Regions from separate parts of the Cupriavidus sp. MEYA8 genome, predicted to be linked through region 1. Evidence: predicted binding sites of a transcription regulator. Region 1 holds the regulator's gene; the other holds the start of a gene.

Region 1 (7,355 bases):
CGACGTAGCGCGCCTCGAACACGCGCAACGGCAGCCGGCCACCGGGAAAGAGCACGGTGTGCAGCGGGAACAGCGGGAGGTTGTCTAGCGTCTGCGGCTCGGGGTCGGACCCGGCGGACGAGGTGGGGCGGTAGAGGTCGGTGGAAGACATGCGGTGCCAGCGTGCATAAGGGGATGCAGTGGGATGCCAGAATGCAGCAACGGCGCGCCGCCGGACCGTGTACGCCGCCAGTGCCCCCAGGCACGCGCGCTTGGCGTCAGCCCGCCGGCGCGAGCTCTCGGTGTCTCACCAGCACATTACCATGCGCGCGGAAATAGTTGGCGAGCCTTTCCGCAATATAGACCGAGCGATGCTGCCCGCCGGTACAGCCGATGGCGACGGTCAGGTAGCTGCGGTTGTCGGCGATGAAGCTTGGCAGCCACTTTTCCACATAGGCGCGGATATCCTCGGCCATCGCCAGCACCATCGGCTGCGCCTGCAGGAAATCGATCACCGGCGTGTCGCGCCCCGTCAGCGGGCGCAGCGCCAGGTCGTAATAGGGGTTGGGCAGCGAGCGCACGTCGAACACCATGTCGGCGTCGCTGGGCACGCCGTGCTTGAAGCCGAAGGATTCGAACAGCAGCGTCAGGCGCTCGCTGTCGTTGCGGATCAGCTCCTTTATCCAGCTGCGCAGCGTATTGGTGCGCACATTGCTGGTATCGATGCGGTGCGCGGCCTCGGCCAGCGGGCTCAGCAGCTCGCGCTCCATCTCGATCGCTTCCATCAGCGCGGTGTCGTTGAAGGCGGGCTCGCCGCCGGGGCTTGCCACGCCACCATCGGTGCGGATCGACAGCGGATGGCGCCGGCGCGTCTCGGAGTAGCGTTGCACCAGCGCGTCCGTGCTGGCCGTCAGGAACAGCACCTCGACCTGGTGCTCGCCGGCGAGCGTGCGCACGGTATCGGGCAACTGGTCGAGCGACTCGCGGCTGCGGATGTCGGTGGCAATGCCCAGGTGCGTATAGCCCTGGCTGGAAAGGTAGCGGGCCAGTTCCGGGATGAACTGCGCCGGCAGGTTGTCCACGCAGTAGTACCCCGCATCTTCGAGGACGTTCAGTGCGACGGACTTGCCTGAACCGGAAATGCCGGTGATGAGGATGATGCGCATAGCAACTGAAGCATAGCATCACGTGATGGCCGCGTCATGACAGGGGGATGACTGCGGACCCGGAAACAACGATGGCGAACCTTGCGGTCCGCCATTGCCGTGGTTTGCTTCGGAAGAAGACCTGCTTCAGGCCGACTTCGACAGGCACTCCTTCATGTACGCCTTGTATTCGTCGCCCTTCTTGCCCTTGCCTTCCTTGCTGCAGGCAGCCATCTTTTCCTGCTGGGTCTTGGGCGTGGCGTCCGGCTTGGCCGACAGGCATTGCTTCATAAACGCCTTGCGCTCGTCGCCCTTCTTGTCGCCGGCCTGCGTATTGCAGGTCTTCATCTTTTCCTGCTGCGCGGTGGGCGCCTTGGCGGCGTCCTTTGCCGGGGCGGCCGGTGCCGACGCCGACTGGGCGAAGGCCACGGATGCCAGCAGCGGGGTGACCAGCGCGCACATCGCGATCAGTTTCTTCATGCTCGCTCTCCTTGGTGTGGAAAACATCACGGCCGCACGGTGTCAGGGGCTCGTGGCGGCCTTGGAATGGGCTCGATGCCCATTACAGCACAAAACGGCAGACCGGACGTCGGCGTTGACGGCGGGGGAGGCCGCCGTTGTAAGCAATTGAAAACGCGTGCGCGGGCAATCAGCCCGCTCAGAGCAGGCGGCCCTGGCCGCGCGAGACCGCATCGGCCTGCATCGCGGCGCGCTGGCGGTCCATGAAATCGCGCAGCGTGTCGATGCCGCGCAGGCGCAGGATGGTGTTGCGCACGGCGGCCTCGACCAGCACGGCGAGGTTGCGGCCGGCCGCCACCTGGATCTTGACCATGTGGATCGGCAGGCCCAGCACGTCGAGGTATTGCGAATCGAGCGGCAGGCGCTCGAACTCGCCGTCGTTGCGGCGCACCAGCTGCACCACCAGCTTGATCTTCATCTTCCGCCGCACCGCGGTCTCGCCGAAGATGGTCTTGATGTCGAGCAGGCCAAGGCCGCGCACTTCGAGCAGGTTCTGCAGCAGCGGCGGGCAACGCCCCTCGATGAAGTCCGGCCCCAGCCGCACGAAGTCGACCGCGTCGTCAGCCACCAGGCCGTGGCCGCGCGAAATCAGTTCCAGGCCCAGTTCGCTCTTGCCCAGGCCCGATTCGCCCATGATCAGCACGCCCATGCCGAGGATGTCGAGGAACACTCCGTGCATGGTCACGCGCGGCGCGGAAATGCGCGACAGGTACAGCCGCAGGTGGTCGATCACCGCGGCCGACGACACCGGCGTGGTGAACAGCGGCGTGGAAGAGCGCGTACAGCGCAGCTCCAGGTCCGGCGGCGGCTCCATGCCGTCGGCCACCACCAGGAAAGGCGGCTCCAGCAGGATCAGCTCGCCCATCTGGCGCTTGCGGATATCGTCGTCCAGCCGCTGGTAGTAGGTGATCTCGGGCTTGCCGAGCACCTGGATGCGGTTGGGGTGGATCAGGTTCAGGTGGCCCACCAGGTCCGCGGCCGAGGTGGCTTCGCGGGCGAATTCCACGTCGAAGGCGCGGTCCGCACCTTCCAGGCCGGCGACCCATGAGAGTTTGAGGTCGGCTGCGTTGTCGTCGAAGATGGACTGGGAGGTGACGCCGGTGAGTTCCATGCGGGTATGACGTGTGGGGCGGTGTGCCAGGCGCTGTGCCTGTCCGGTCTGTGCCGGCCCGTTCAGGTCAATCGGTGAATCAGGGATGCCATTCGGTCAGCAACTGGTGCACGGCTTCGGAAGTGGGCAACGTCGCCAGTCCTTCGCGCATGTCGCGATCCGACAGCAGCTGCGCGATCTCGGACAGGATTTCCAGGTGCTGCTGCGTGGCCTGTTCCGGCACCAGCAGGAAAATCAGCAGCGATACCGGCTTGCCGTCGGGCGATTCGAACGGAATCGGTTCGGCCAGGCGCATGAAGGCGGCCAGCGGCTGCTTGAGCCCCTTGATGCGGCCGTGAGGGATCGCCACGCCGGCGCCAAGTCCGGTGGAGCCCAGTGACTCGCGCGCAAACAGGTTGTCCGTCACGGTGGCGCGCGCCACGCCATGGTTGTTCTCGAAGAGGAGCCCGGCCTGCTCGAACACACGCTTCTTGCTGGTGACGCTGACGTCGAGGGTGATGTTGCCGGGTGGCAGCAATTTGGCCAAACGATTCATGGGCGATGCGCAGGAGTTCAGTTAGCGGGCGGTTCCGCCGTTCCGCCGGGCAGTGTGTGGCTCAGGGGCTGCCGGTCGCCGGCAACGCCGAGGCGTCCGGCCATTATAGAGCAGCAGCCTCCCTGTGATTGTGCAGCGCAGCGCCGCCCGGTTGGCGTCCGCACCTTAACCGGGCGCGGGCAGGATGCGGCCCTGCATGTATGGCGCAGCATACACCCTGCCGCGGCCGTTGCGAACACTCCGTCTCAAACGGGTGACAGGCCCTTTGCGCAGGCGCCACAGCGCCGCAGGCGCAAAAAAGCCGCGCTACGCGCGGCTTGCCTGTTCAGTTTTGATTCAGCGGCCCTCTGCGGGGCCACCGGGCACGCTCATTGCTGCATCTGCGCTGCGGCCATCTGGTACTTGACCGCTTCGCGGTCGTGGCCTTGCACGCGGTCCTTGTAGCGCAGTACCTGACGGTCCAGCTTGTCGACTAGTGCGTCGATCGCTGCATACAGGTCTTCATGATGCGCTTCAACGAAGATGTCCTTGCCCCTGAGATGTAGATTGATTTCCGCATATTGCCGCCTGTCCTTTTCCTTGTGATTGTCGACAGAGAGCAGCACGCTAACGCCAATGACCTGATCGAAATGCCTGACGATTCGCTCCAGCTTCGTTTCCACGTACTCACGCAACGGCGGCGTGATGTCAAGGTGGTGTCCACTGATCTTGAAGTTCATAGCGCTTCTCCTTCTGAAAGAGCCTCACCAGGCAGGCGGTGGGCTCGGCTACAAAGACTTGCGGAGATTCACTGCGGGGATCTTCAGGGCTTCGCGATATTTGGCTACGGTGCGTCGTGCGACAACGAAGCCTTGCTCACCCAGCAGTTCGGCGATGCGACTGTCGGAAAGGGGATTCCTCGGGTCTTCGGCTCCTATCAGTTGCTTGATCAAGGCGCGGATGGCCGTTGATGAAGCCGCGCCACCGGTCTCGGTGGACACGTGGCTGCCGAAGAAGTACTTCAGTTCGAAAGTACCCATCGGCGTTGCCATGTATTTATTGGTCGTCACCCGGGAGATGGTTGACTCGTGTAATCCCAGTGTATCGGCAATCTCCCGCAAAACCAAGGGGCGCATGGCGATTTCGCCGTGCGTGAAAAAGTTCTTTTGACGCTCGACAATGGCCTGCGAGACACGCAGGATCGTGTCGAACCTTTGCTGGATATTCTTGATCAGCCAGCGCGCTTCCTGCAGTTTCTGCTGCAGGCCTGCGGTACCCGACTCGCCCTTGGCGCCGCGCAGGATCTGCGCGTACATGTCATTGATGCGCAGCCGCGGCATCACATCCGGATTGAGCTGCGCGATCCAGCCGCTGCCGCTCTTGCGCACGAACACATCGGGCACGACGAAGTCGGCTTCGGGGCGGCTGTATGCGTGGCCCGGGTAGGGTGCCAGCGAGCGGATCAGTTCATGCGCGGCCTTGAGTGCAGGCTCGTCTACCTGCAGCGCTTTTTTCAGGCGCGTGTAGTCGCGCACGGCCAGCAGCTCGAGGTGGTTATGCACGATGTTCAGCGCCAACTCGCGCTGCGGATGCTGCAGCCGGCGCAATTGCAGGCCCAGGCACTCGGCCGCGTTGCGCGCGCCGACGCCCGGCGGGTCGAAGCTCTGCAGCAGCGTCAGCATCGCTTGTACTTCCTCGATCTCGAATTCGAGTTCTTCGGGCAGTTCGGCGCAGATCTCTTCGAGCGTCGCGCTCAGGTAGCCGTCGTCGTCGAGCGATTCGATCAGGAAGATGGCCAGGCCCTTGTCGCGCACCGAGATCTTCAGCGGCGTGAGCTGTTCCATCAGGTATTCGCGCAGCGTGGGCTCGGCCTCACGCAGCTGCATCGGCGTCTTCTCGTCTTCGTCGCCTTGCGGGCGGCGCGCGAAATCGTCGAGGCTCCAGTCGCCGCCATAGTCGTCGCCGCTGTTGCTGTCGCCGTAGCTGTCGTCATCGCCCGCGCCCTCGGCGCGCGCCTCGCCGTTGCCTTGCGGTTCGGCCGGTGCCGGCGCGGGCGCGCTCTGCAGGTTGACCGAGCCATCGGCGGCCACGCGCAGCGGGCTTTCGATCCAGTCGTTCTCGCGTTCGAGCAGGGGGTTTTCCGTGAGCGCCTGTTCGACTTCCTGCTGCAATTCCAGCGTCGAAAGCTGCAACAGCCTGATCGACTGCTGCAGTTGCGGCGTCAGTGCCAGGTGCTGGGAGAGGCGGAGCTGTAGCGACGGTTTCATGCGACCTATTTTATGCGCATCTTTCCGTTGTTGGAACGGAAATTGCTATCGATGTCGCGGCTTGATCGACGCCGGCAGTGGGCTGTCCCACATGCAGATGATGGGGGTGAAACCAGGCAGAATCAATGGCCTGCCGCCGCGGGCAGGCCAGTACATCACATGCGGAAGTTTTCGCCCAGGTAGACGCGCCGCACCGATTCGTTGGCGATGATCTCTTCGGGCCGCCCGGCGGCAAGCACGGTGCCTTCGCTGATGATGTACGCGTGGTCGCAGATGCCAAGCGTCTCGCGCACGTTGTGGTCGGTGATCAGCACGCCGATGTTGCGCGCCTTCAGGAAGCTGACGATGCGCTGGATCTCGCCCACTGCGATCGGGTCCACGCCGGCGAACGGTTCATCCAGCAGGATGAAGCGCGGCGACGATGCCAGCGCGCGCGCGATTTCCACGCGGCGGCGTTCGCCGCCCGACAGCGACAGCGCCGGGTTGTTGCGCAGGTGCGCGATCTGCAGGTCGTCGAGCAGCGCGTCGAGCCTGCGGTCGATCTCGGCCCTGGCCAGCGGCTTGCCGTTTTCCACCTGCAGCTCGAGCACGGCGCGGATGTTTTCCTCGACGTTGAGCTTGCGGAAGACCGATGCTTCCTGCGGCAGGTAGGACAGGCCCATGCGCGCGCGTTCGTGGATCGGCAGGCCGCTGATGTGGTCGCCGTCGAGCACGATATCGCCCTCGTCCAGGTTCACCAGCCCCACGATCATGTAGAACGAGGTGGTCTTGCCCGCGCCGTTGGGGCCGAGCAGGCCAACCACTTCGCCGCTCTTCACGTCCAGCGAGACATCCTTGACCACCGTGCGCGAGCCATAGCGCTTCTTCAGGTGGCGCACGACCAGCGTGCTGCCGCCTTCGAGGACGGCCGTGGCTTGGACGGAAGGCTTTTCGGCGATGGTGGCGGTATCGGTCATTGGCAGTCTGGCGTTCAGCGTTTCAGGCGGGGAGGCGGTCCTTGCAGGGCATCGGTCCCCGCGAGGCGTCAGGGTTTGTTGGCGGGCGCGGGCGCCGGCTTCAGGTCCAGCGGCGAGCCGCTGCCCGAACCCTGCGCATTCGGGTTCTGCCGCGGCGACAGCACCGCGCGCACGCGGCCCGACGGATTGGCGGCCGAGGTGTTGTCGCTGCCGCCGGCAGCGGTGTAAAACTCCTTGCGGCTGTCGTAGGTCAGCACCGCGCCGCGGATCTCGTCGAGCATCTTGGCGCCCTGCAGGCGCGCCATGCGCGCGTTGCCGATCAGCTTGGACAGCTCCTGCTTGCCGTCGTATTCGATGCGGTCGCCCCAGCCGTCGATGTATTCGTCGACGCCCTCGCGCTTCTGCCGGATATAGGCCTGCTTGCCAGCCTTGGCGGTGGCCACCGCGAACTGGTAGCCCTCGGGGTCGGTGCGCAGCTCGGCCGCATCCGACTTCAGGATCATCGTGCCCTTGGTCAGCACCACGTTGCCGGTCAGCGTATAGATCTGCTTGACGTCGTCGTAGCTGGCGTTGTCGGCCTCGAGCACCATCGGCTTGTCGCGGTCCGCGCGCTCGGCCAGCGCGGGCTGGGCCAGCAGCAGGCCGATGGCCATGGCCGTGGCGAGCAGGGCCGGGGCGGCGTGTCGGCGGGACGAAGTCGTCAGGGATGCAGTCATGTTGGCAGCGGTGGCTAGAGGGCGTGGTGGTGCGGGTTAGGCCGGGTTATGCGGGTCTTGCGGGGCAGGCAGGGCGCGCAGCGTTATTGCCGTTGCGCGGCGGCCGGCCGCGCGGGCCGGGTCAGCGTCCCGGCGTACGGCCCGGAGA
Region 2 (7,355 bases), 190 kb from region 1:
CGCGCTGGTGCGCGACGGCAGTGCCAAGAAGGGCGACGTGCTCGGCATCGCGCGCGTGGCCGCGATCATGGCCACCAAGCGCACCGCCGACCTGATCCCGCTATGCCATCCGATCGGGCTGACCAAGGTCGCGGTCGACTTTGCGCTCGACGAGGCCAGCGCCACCGTCGCCTGCACCGTCCGCACCGAGACCCGCGGCCAGACCGGCGTCGAGATGGAAGCGCTGACCGGAGTGCAGGTGGCGCTGCTGACGATCTACGACATGTGCAAGGCGGTGGACCGGGGGATGGTGATCGGCAACGTGAAGCTGCTGGAAAAGCATGGCGGGAAGTCGGGCGACTGGGTGGCGGCCGCCGGCCAGTGAGCGGCCTGGCTGCAGCGCCCGTGGATCGGCACGCGCCAAACGGCAATCGCGGCACCTAGACTAGACATTGCTCAGGGCAGCCGGGAAACGCGCTTCGCGCCCGCATGGACCCAGCGTCCCCGGCTGGCTCCCATCACCTTGCCAAAGGAGAGACGCAATGCTGACGCAGAAGACAAAGGACATTGTGAAAGCCACCGCGCCGGTATTGGCGGAACACGGCTACGACATTATCAAGTGCTTCTATAAGCGCATGTTCGAAGCGCACCCCGAACTTAAGAATGTGTTCAACATGGCGCATCAGGAACGGGGCGAGCAGCAGCAGGCATTGGCGCGGGCGGTCTACGCGTATGCGGAGAATATCGAAGACCCGAGCAGCCTGATGGCCGTGCTGAACAACATTGCCAACAAGCACGCGAGCCTGGGCGTCAAGCCGGAGCAGTACCCGATCGTCGGCGAGCATCTGCTGGCGGCCATCAAGGAAGTCCTGGGCAGCGCAGCGACCGAGGAAATCATCTCAGCGTGGGCACAAGCCTATGGCAACCTCGCCGACGTCCTGATGGGCATGGAAAGCGCGCTGTATGAAGGTTCGGCCGAACAAACCGGCGGCTGGACCGGGTGGCGGTCCTTTGTGGTCCGCGAGAAGCGCCCCGAGAGCGGCGTGATTACGTCCTTCATTCTCGAACCGGTCGACGGCAAGCCGGTAGCAAACTTCAAACCCGGTCAATACACCAGCATTGCCGTCGACGTGCCCGCGCTAGGCCTGCAGCAAATCCGCCAGTACAGCTTGTCCGATATGCCGAACGGGCGCAGCTATCGGATCTCGGTCAAACGGGAAGGCGGCGGCACCCAGCCTCCTGGCTATGTTTCAAACCTGCTGCACGATCACGTCAATGTCGGCGACGAGGTAAAGCTGGCTACGCCATATGGGAGTTTCCATATCGACGTCAACGCCAAGACGCCCATTGTGCTGATCAGCGGCGGCGTGGGGCTGACACCGATGATCAGCATGCTCAAGACCGCGTTGCAGGCGCCGCCGCGGAAGGTCGTCTTCGCGCATGGCGCCCGCAATAGTGCAGTGCATGCCATGCGAGACAAGCTGCGCGAGGCGGCAAAGACCTATGAGAACTTCGATCTAATCGTTTTCTATGACCAGCCCCTGCCTGAGGACGTGCAAGGGCGCGACTACGATTATGCGGGGCTGGTCGACGTCAAGCTGATCGAAAAGTCGATCCTGCTGCCCGACGCCGACTACTACATCTGCGGCCCGATTCCCTTCATGCGCATGCAGCATGATGCACTGAAGAATCTTGGCGTCCATGAAGCGCGCATTCATTACGAGGTGTTTGGTCCGGACCTGTTTGCCGAATAGGCCGGCACGCATGGGCGCATCCGGGAACGACGGACTTGTCATGCCGCGCCGGTTCACGGCGTCCGGCCAGTCTGTCGTTCCTCGGTAATAAAGGTAACGCCACATTTCCACATGCGCCGCCGCAGCGCCTGCGCACGACAATTTGGTATTCAATACGATTGCGGGCCGGCGCATGTCGCGGCCGGCTGCCACTGCCCGCGGCGAGCCTTTCGGCCACGCGGGGGAAAGGTGAATACCATGAACGGGCGCAAGCTCTGCCAGCTGGTACTGGCACTGGCGGCCACGGCCGCAAGCGGCGCCGCCCTTGCCGGGCGAGCCGATTTCCACAATGCCGGCTGGCATGACGCGGACACACGCGGCGGCATGATCAAGACGCGTGTCGGCGTGGGCTTCTATTTCGGCCCCAGCGTCGTGTTCGGCGGCTACCCGTATTACTACCCTGCCTACCCTGCGCCCTATTACTACCCGGCTCCGGCCGTCGCCGTGCCGGCCGAGCCACCTCAATACGTCGAGCAGGGCCCCAACGGGCCGGTGCCAGCCCCGGGGCCCGAGCGGTCTGTACCGCAGGACCAGGGCTGGTGGTACCACTGCAACCAGCCGGAAGGCTACTACCCCTACGTGCAATCGTGCCCGGGCGGCTGGCAGCGAGTGCCGGCCCAGCCGCCGGCCAATTACTGACAGCGTGGAGCACAGCATGCGAGTCCTGACCCGCGCCACGCTTGCCGTGGCGACCCTGACACTCGGCGCCTGCGTCGTGATGCCTTCCGGCCCCAGCGTGATGGCGTTGCCGGGCACCGGCAAGAGCTTCGACCAGTTCCGCGCCGACGACTACAACTGCCGCCAGTTCGCCTTTGGGCAGGTCGGCGGCGTGACTTCCTCGCAGGCGGCCAACAACGCGGCAGTCGGCAGTGCGGTAGGGGGCACCGCGCTGGGCGCTGCGGCTGGTGCAGCCTTTGACGGCGGATCGGGCGCGGCGGTCGGCGCGGGCCTGGGCCTGCTGACAGGCGCCGCGGTCGGCGCGGGCAACGCGCAGTACGCGGGTTACGGCACGCAGCGGCAATACGACGCCGCCTACGTGCAGTGCATGTATGCCAGCGGCAACCGCGTGCCGGTACCGGGGCGAGTGGCCGCTGCGCCGGCTCCTGCGCCGCGGTACTACTATGCGCCGCCCCCGCCGGCCTACTACGTGCCCTACTACTAGGTCAGTTGCGTCCCCACGCGGAGAACCGGCGCGAGCGATCGGTGACCCAGGCGCAGAACGCCTGCGGGCGCTCGCCCTCGGACAACTCGCTGCATGCCTTGGCGGTCTCGGCGTATTGCGTCGCTTCATCGCCCAGGTAGTACCAGCGCAACCGCTCCATCCACAGCCGGCCTTGCGCGGCATCGCCGGTCAGCGCGAGCAGCCACGCCGTGCGCGCGATCATCGTGGGAGTCGGCAGCAAGTGCACCGCGGCGATATGCGCGGGCAGCAGTTGCGCTGCGTTCTGCGGCGTGATCACGACCAGGCCCGCGGCATCGGCCTGCGCATGCTGGCGGAACCAGATGCGCGGCATCGGCAAGGTGTTGCGGGTTTCGCTGGCGGCGTACTCGCGTGCTTCGGCGCGGCGGTAGTCTTGCCACATGGTTGCCAGGATGGCGACGGCAAGCGCAATGCAGGCCACGCTGAGACCCTTCGCCACACTGACCGGAACGCGCCATGGTCCTGCGGCGGCAGGCTCGAGCCAGCCCAGCAGGAAACAGAACGGCAGGAAGAAGTACAGGTAGTGCAGCGGGTATTCCAGCATCGAATGCGCGCACAGCATCGCCAGCCACGTCAGCATCAGCACCGCTTCACGGCGCTCGCCGTTTTCTGCCTGCCAGAGCCGCGCCCGCACCACGCGCCATAGCCACGCTGCGAGAATCAGCGCGACGCCGAGCGTGCCCGCGACGCCGGTCTTGGCCAGCAGGTCTAGCACAGCGTTATGCGCATGCAGGGACATCTCCACCTTCACGCCGACCTGCGGCAACTGGGTGAATTGCGCCCAGCCGAATTCGCCCCAGCCGACACCGAGCCATGGATGCGCGCGGAACATCGCCAATGCATGCGACCATAGCGCGCCACGTGCGGACATCTGGTCTTCGGCTTCCAGTTGCGCGATGGTGTCGAACAAGCGCCAGTCGAGCAGCTGGCCGGCGGCGCGGATCGCTGGCTGCAGCACCAGCAGCATCACGATCATGGCGGCCGCGGCCACCAGCAGTCCGGTCGTACGCCGCATCGGATCCGTCTCGCGCAGCGTGCCGCGTGCCAGCCAGGCAGCAACCAGCGCGTAGAGCGCGGCAAGACCAACATGCAGCACGCCGGTGCGCGATCCCGATAGCACGATGCCGCTCTCCAGCAGTGCTACCGCTACCAGCCACATCGGGAAACGCAGCCTGCCGCGCGATGCCAGCCAGACTGACGCAACCAGTGCGAGGCCGTGCACGGTGGCCTGGTGGTTGGGCTGGTTCAGGTTGCCCCACAGGCGGCGGTTGTCATCGTAGAAGTAGGTGGAAACGAGGCCGAAGGCACTGCGCTCAAGATGGAAGAGCTGGACCCACTGTGTGACGGTGCCGAGCAGGCCGGTGATCAGGAAGGCGATGGCCAGGGTGTCGCCGGCGTTGAGCGTCTCGGATGCTTGACTGCGGCGGTATGACCATGCGGCGCATGTCACGGCTGCGCCGAGGAACAGTGACAGGACAGTGAGGGTCGCGCTGCCGGTGATATCGGCGTGACCGAGGGCGGTGCGCATCAGACCGACGGCGGCGAGCCAGAAGAACAGCAAGGCTACCCACGGCAGCGAGATCGTCGCAGATGCCGCTGGGGTGGCGGGCTTGCGAAGCGACAGGAACGCGACCAGGGCCAGCGCGCAGCACGCGGCGGTCCATTCGCCGTAGAACGTCGCGAGTGGGAGCGTATGCCGGGAGACTAGCAGCGGGAAGACGATTGCTGCGATGAGGGCAGCCGCGGGGAGATTTGTCCGGGACGGCGGCATTGAGGCGCCTGGTTTGGGGAAAGGCGCATGATAGCTTGGGCGCTGGGCAAAAAAAAAGCGCCCGAAGGCGCTTCCCCCTCCAGTAAATCAACGCTGAGTGGCAGGGTAGAACTTTGCCGGAATAGTGTCACCCGCCACGGAAGCGAACGTAAGCTTGGTGCCCGAACCGTCCTGCGCCCAATCCGCAGTGTAAACATAACTGCCAACTTCCGCCGTGCCGGTGTAGCTAACTGTAACTTTACCCGCAGCCCCGACAACACCAATAGCCGCAGTCGCATACTTCGGCTGCGGCAGTGCGGTGATATTTAGTTCACCAGCAGTGTCGCACAGAGTGCCATCGCCAGCATTATTTTGCATACAGAGCGCCACGGCTGTTTTCACGGCAGCCAGGTCCGAAATGTTGGTACCCCATTTGGACTTCGTCACGTAATCCTGATACTGCGGAATTGCGATCGCCGCCAAGATACCGATGATCGCCACCACGATCATCAGTTCGATCAGCGTAAAACCCTTCTGGACACGACGGCCCAGTTTCTTCAGTTGTTGTACCCGTTGCATGATTTGACCCCTCGAAGAGATTTTGGTTAAGCGTTGCACGTCTTCGGTTTCGTGACGCGGGGCCTATTCAGCAGTAAGCGTGCCAGCCATATCCCCCGTCCGCAGGGGGCAAAAAGCGACAAATTCCGTCACCCGGCAGCGGAAAGGCCCTACGCATGCGCCAAATTTTGTCACCTGGTGGCGCTACCACCTGCCGAAGCGACAAAATGTGCGATCACTCACATGAGTTAGTTGGATATCCCACCGACAGGGACGTCTGCCAGGAGGGCAACAAAAAAGGGCGGCCACCCGGCCGCCCTTCCCTGCGATGCAATACCCCGTCAGGCCGTCTGCGCGGCCCGGCGGCTCAGCAGCTTGCCGAGGATCACCACCAGGAACGCGCCGGCGGCGCCGAATACCAGGTGGGCATGCGGCACATGCACTTCAAACCAGGCCGCATCGACCGGATCGCTGACCAGCATCTCGCCAGCCAGGTAGCCCAGCAGCGCCGCACCCAGCACGATGATGACCGGGAAGCGCTCCATCACCTTGAGCAGCAGCGTGCTGCCGAACACGATCAGCGGGATCGACAGGCCCAGGCCGATGATCAGCAGCATCAGCTGGCTGCCTTCGGGGCCCTTCTGCGCGGCGGCGGCCACGGCGACCACGTTGTCGAGCGACATCACCAGGTCGGCGATCAGGATGGTGCGGATAGCGGCCCAGATATTGTCCTTGCCGTCGTGGCCTTCCTCGTCGTCATCGCCGGTCAGCAGCTGCACGCCGATATAGACCAGCAGCACGGCGCCGACGATCTTCAGGTACGGCAGGCTCAGCAGCTTGACCGCGGCCACGGTCAGCACCACGCGCATGATGATGGCGGCGGCGCTGCCCCAGAAGATGGCCTTCTTCTGCTGGGCGGGCGGCAGGTTGCGCGAGGCGAGCGCGATCACCACCGCGTTGTCGCCGGACAGGACGATGTTGGTCAGGATGATCGATCCCAACGCAATCCAGAAAGTGGTGGAAGACAGCAGTTCCACTGGGAGGCTCCTCGAGTTCTATGTGGTGGCGGTTTTATGTACTGGCGCGCCCCGTCATCCGACGGGTGTTCGGATGTCTGAAAGCGCAGACATGACTGTTTAACCCACGAACCTTTCGATTACATTTCAATCCTGTAATCTTTCGGGGCTTTCACGGCGCCGGGATCACCCGCCGCAAAAACAATGCCCCCGCCGATGGCGGGGGCATCACTAGTCTGTCATTCCCCGCCACAGCGGGAACGGCAAGCAGACCTTACAGCATCGCCTTCAGCAGGCGGCCCATCTCCGACGGGTTCTTGGTCACCTTGATACCGCAGGCTTCCATGATTTCCAGCTTGGCCTGGGCGGTGTCGGCACCGCCCGAGATCAGCGCGCCGGCGTGGCCCATGCGCTTGCCCGGAGGCGCGGTCACGCCAGCGATGAAGCCAACCACCGGCTTCTTCATGTTGTCCTTGATCCAGTTGGCCGCGTTGGCTTCGTCCGGACCACCGATCTCACCGATCATGACCACGGCGTCCGTTTCCGGATCGTCGTTGAACATCTTCATCACGTCGATGTGCTTCAGGCCGTTGATGGGGTCGCCACCGATGCCGACAGCCGACGACTGGCCCAGGCCCAGCGCGGTCAGCTGGCCCACGGCTTCGTACGTCAGGGTGCCCGAGCGCGACACCACGCCGATGCGGCCCTTCTTGTGGATGTGGCCCGGCATGATGCCGATCTTGATTTCGTCCGGCGTGATCAGGCCCGGGCAGTTCGGCCCCAGCAGCAGGGTCTTCTTGTTCTCGCGGCGCATGCGGTCCTTGACTTCCATCATGTCGCGCACGGGAATGCCTTCGGTAATGCAGACCACCAGGTCCAGGTCGGCATCAACGGCTTCCCAGATCGCGGCAGCGGCGCCTGCGGGCGGCACGTAGATGACCGACACGGTCGCGCCGGTCTGGGCCTTGGCGTCCTTGACGCTGGCGTAGATGGGAATGCCTTCGAAGTCTTCGCCGGCCTTCTTCGGGTTCACGCCTGCGACGAAGGCGTTCTTGCCA

The links. The regulator sigma-54, encoded in region 1, starts transcription at its own class of promoters, with help from an activator protein. The targets are predictions, from matches to a motif close to TGGCANGNAANCTGCTTT.
Region 2: a site for sigma-54 is predicted at 5,370-5,387, ahead of AC5WJ1_RS02565 (pilin). Genes of this name have one in related genera too.

Annotation. Positions count from the first base shown of each region.
Region 1 is NZ_CM181221.1:356,057-363,411, forward strand. It holds gene AC5WJ1_RS01665 (LON peptidase substrate-binding domain-containing protein) at 1-151, opposite strand, end outside; gene rapZ (RNase adapter RapZ) at 258-1,145, opposite strand; gene AC5WJ1_RS01675 (PsiF family protein) at 1,272-1,604, opposite strand; gene hprK (HPr(Ser) kinase/phosphatase) at 1,783-2,754, opposite strand; gene ptsN (PTS IIA-like nitrogen regulatory protein PtsN) at 2,834-3,289, opposite strand; gene hpf (ribosome hibernation-promoting factor, HPF/YfiA family) at 3,658-4,008, opposite strand; gene AC5WJ1_RS01695 (RNA polymerase factor sigma-54) at 4,057-5,535, opposite strand; gene lptB (LPS export ABC transporter ATP-binding protein) at 5,691-6,491, opposite strand; gene lptA (lipopolysaccharide transport periplasmic protein LptA) at 6,560-7,207, opposite strand; gene lptC (LPS export ABC transporter periplasmic protein LptC) at 7,329-7,355, opposite strand, start outside.
Region 2 is NZ_CM181221.1:547,903-555,257, reverse strand. It holds gene moaC (cyclic pyranopterin monophosphate synthase MoaC) at 1-364, shown strand, start outside; gene hmpA (NO-inducible flavohemoprotein) at 522-1,733, shown strand; gene AC5WJ1_RS02580 (hypothetical protein) at 1,971-2,411, shown strand; gene AC5WJ1_RS02575 (hypothetical protein) at 2,428-2,934, shown strand; gene AC5WJ1_RS02570 (PglL family O-oligosaccharyltransferase) at 2,936-4,744, opposite strand; gene AC5WJ1_RS02565 (pilin) at 4,832-5,302, opposite strand; gene AC5WJ1_RS02560 (TerC family protein) at 5,623-6,318, opposite strand; gene sucD (succinate--CoA ligase subunit alpha) at 6,572-7,355, opposite strand, start outside.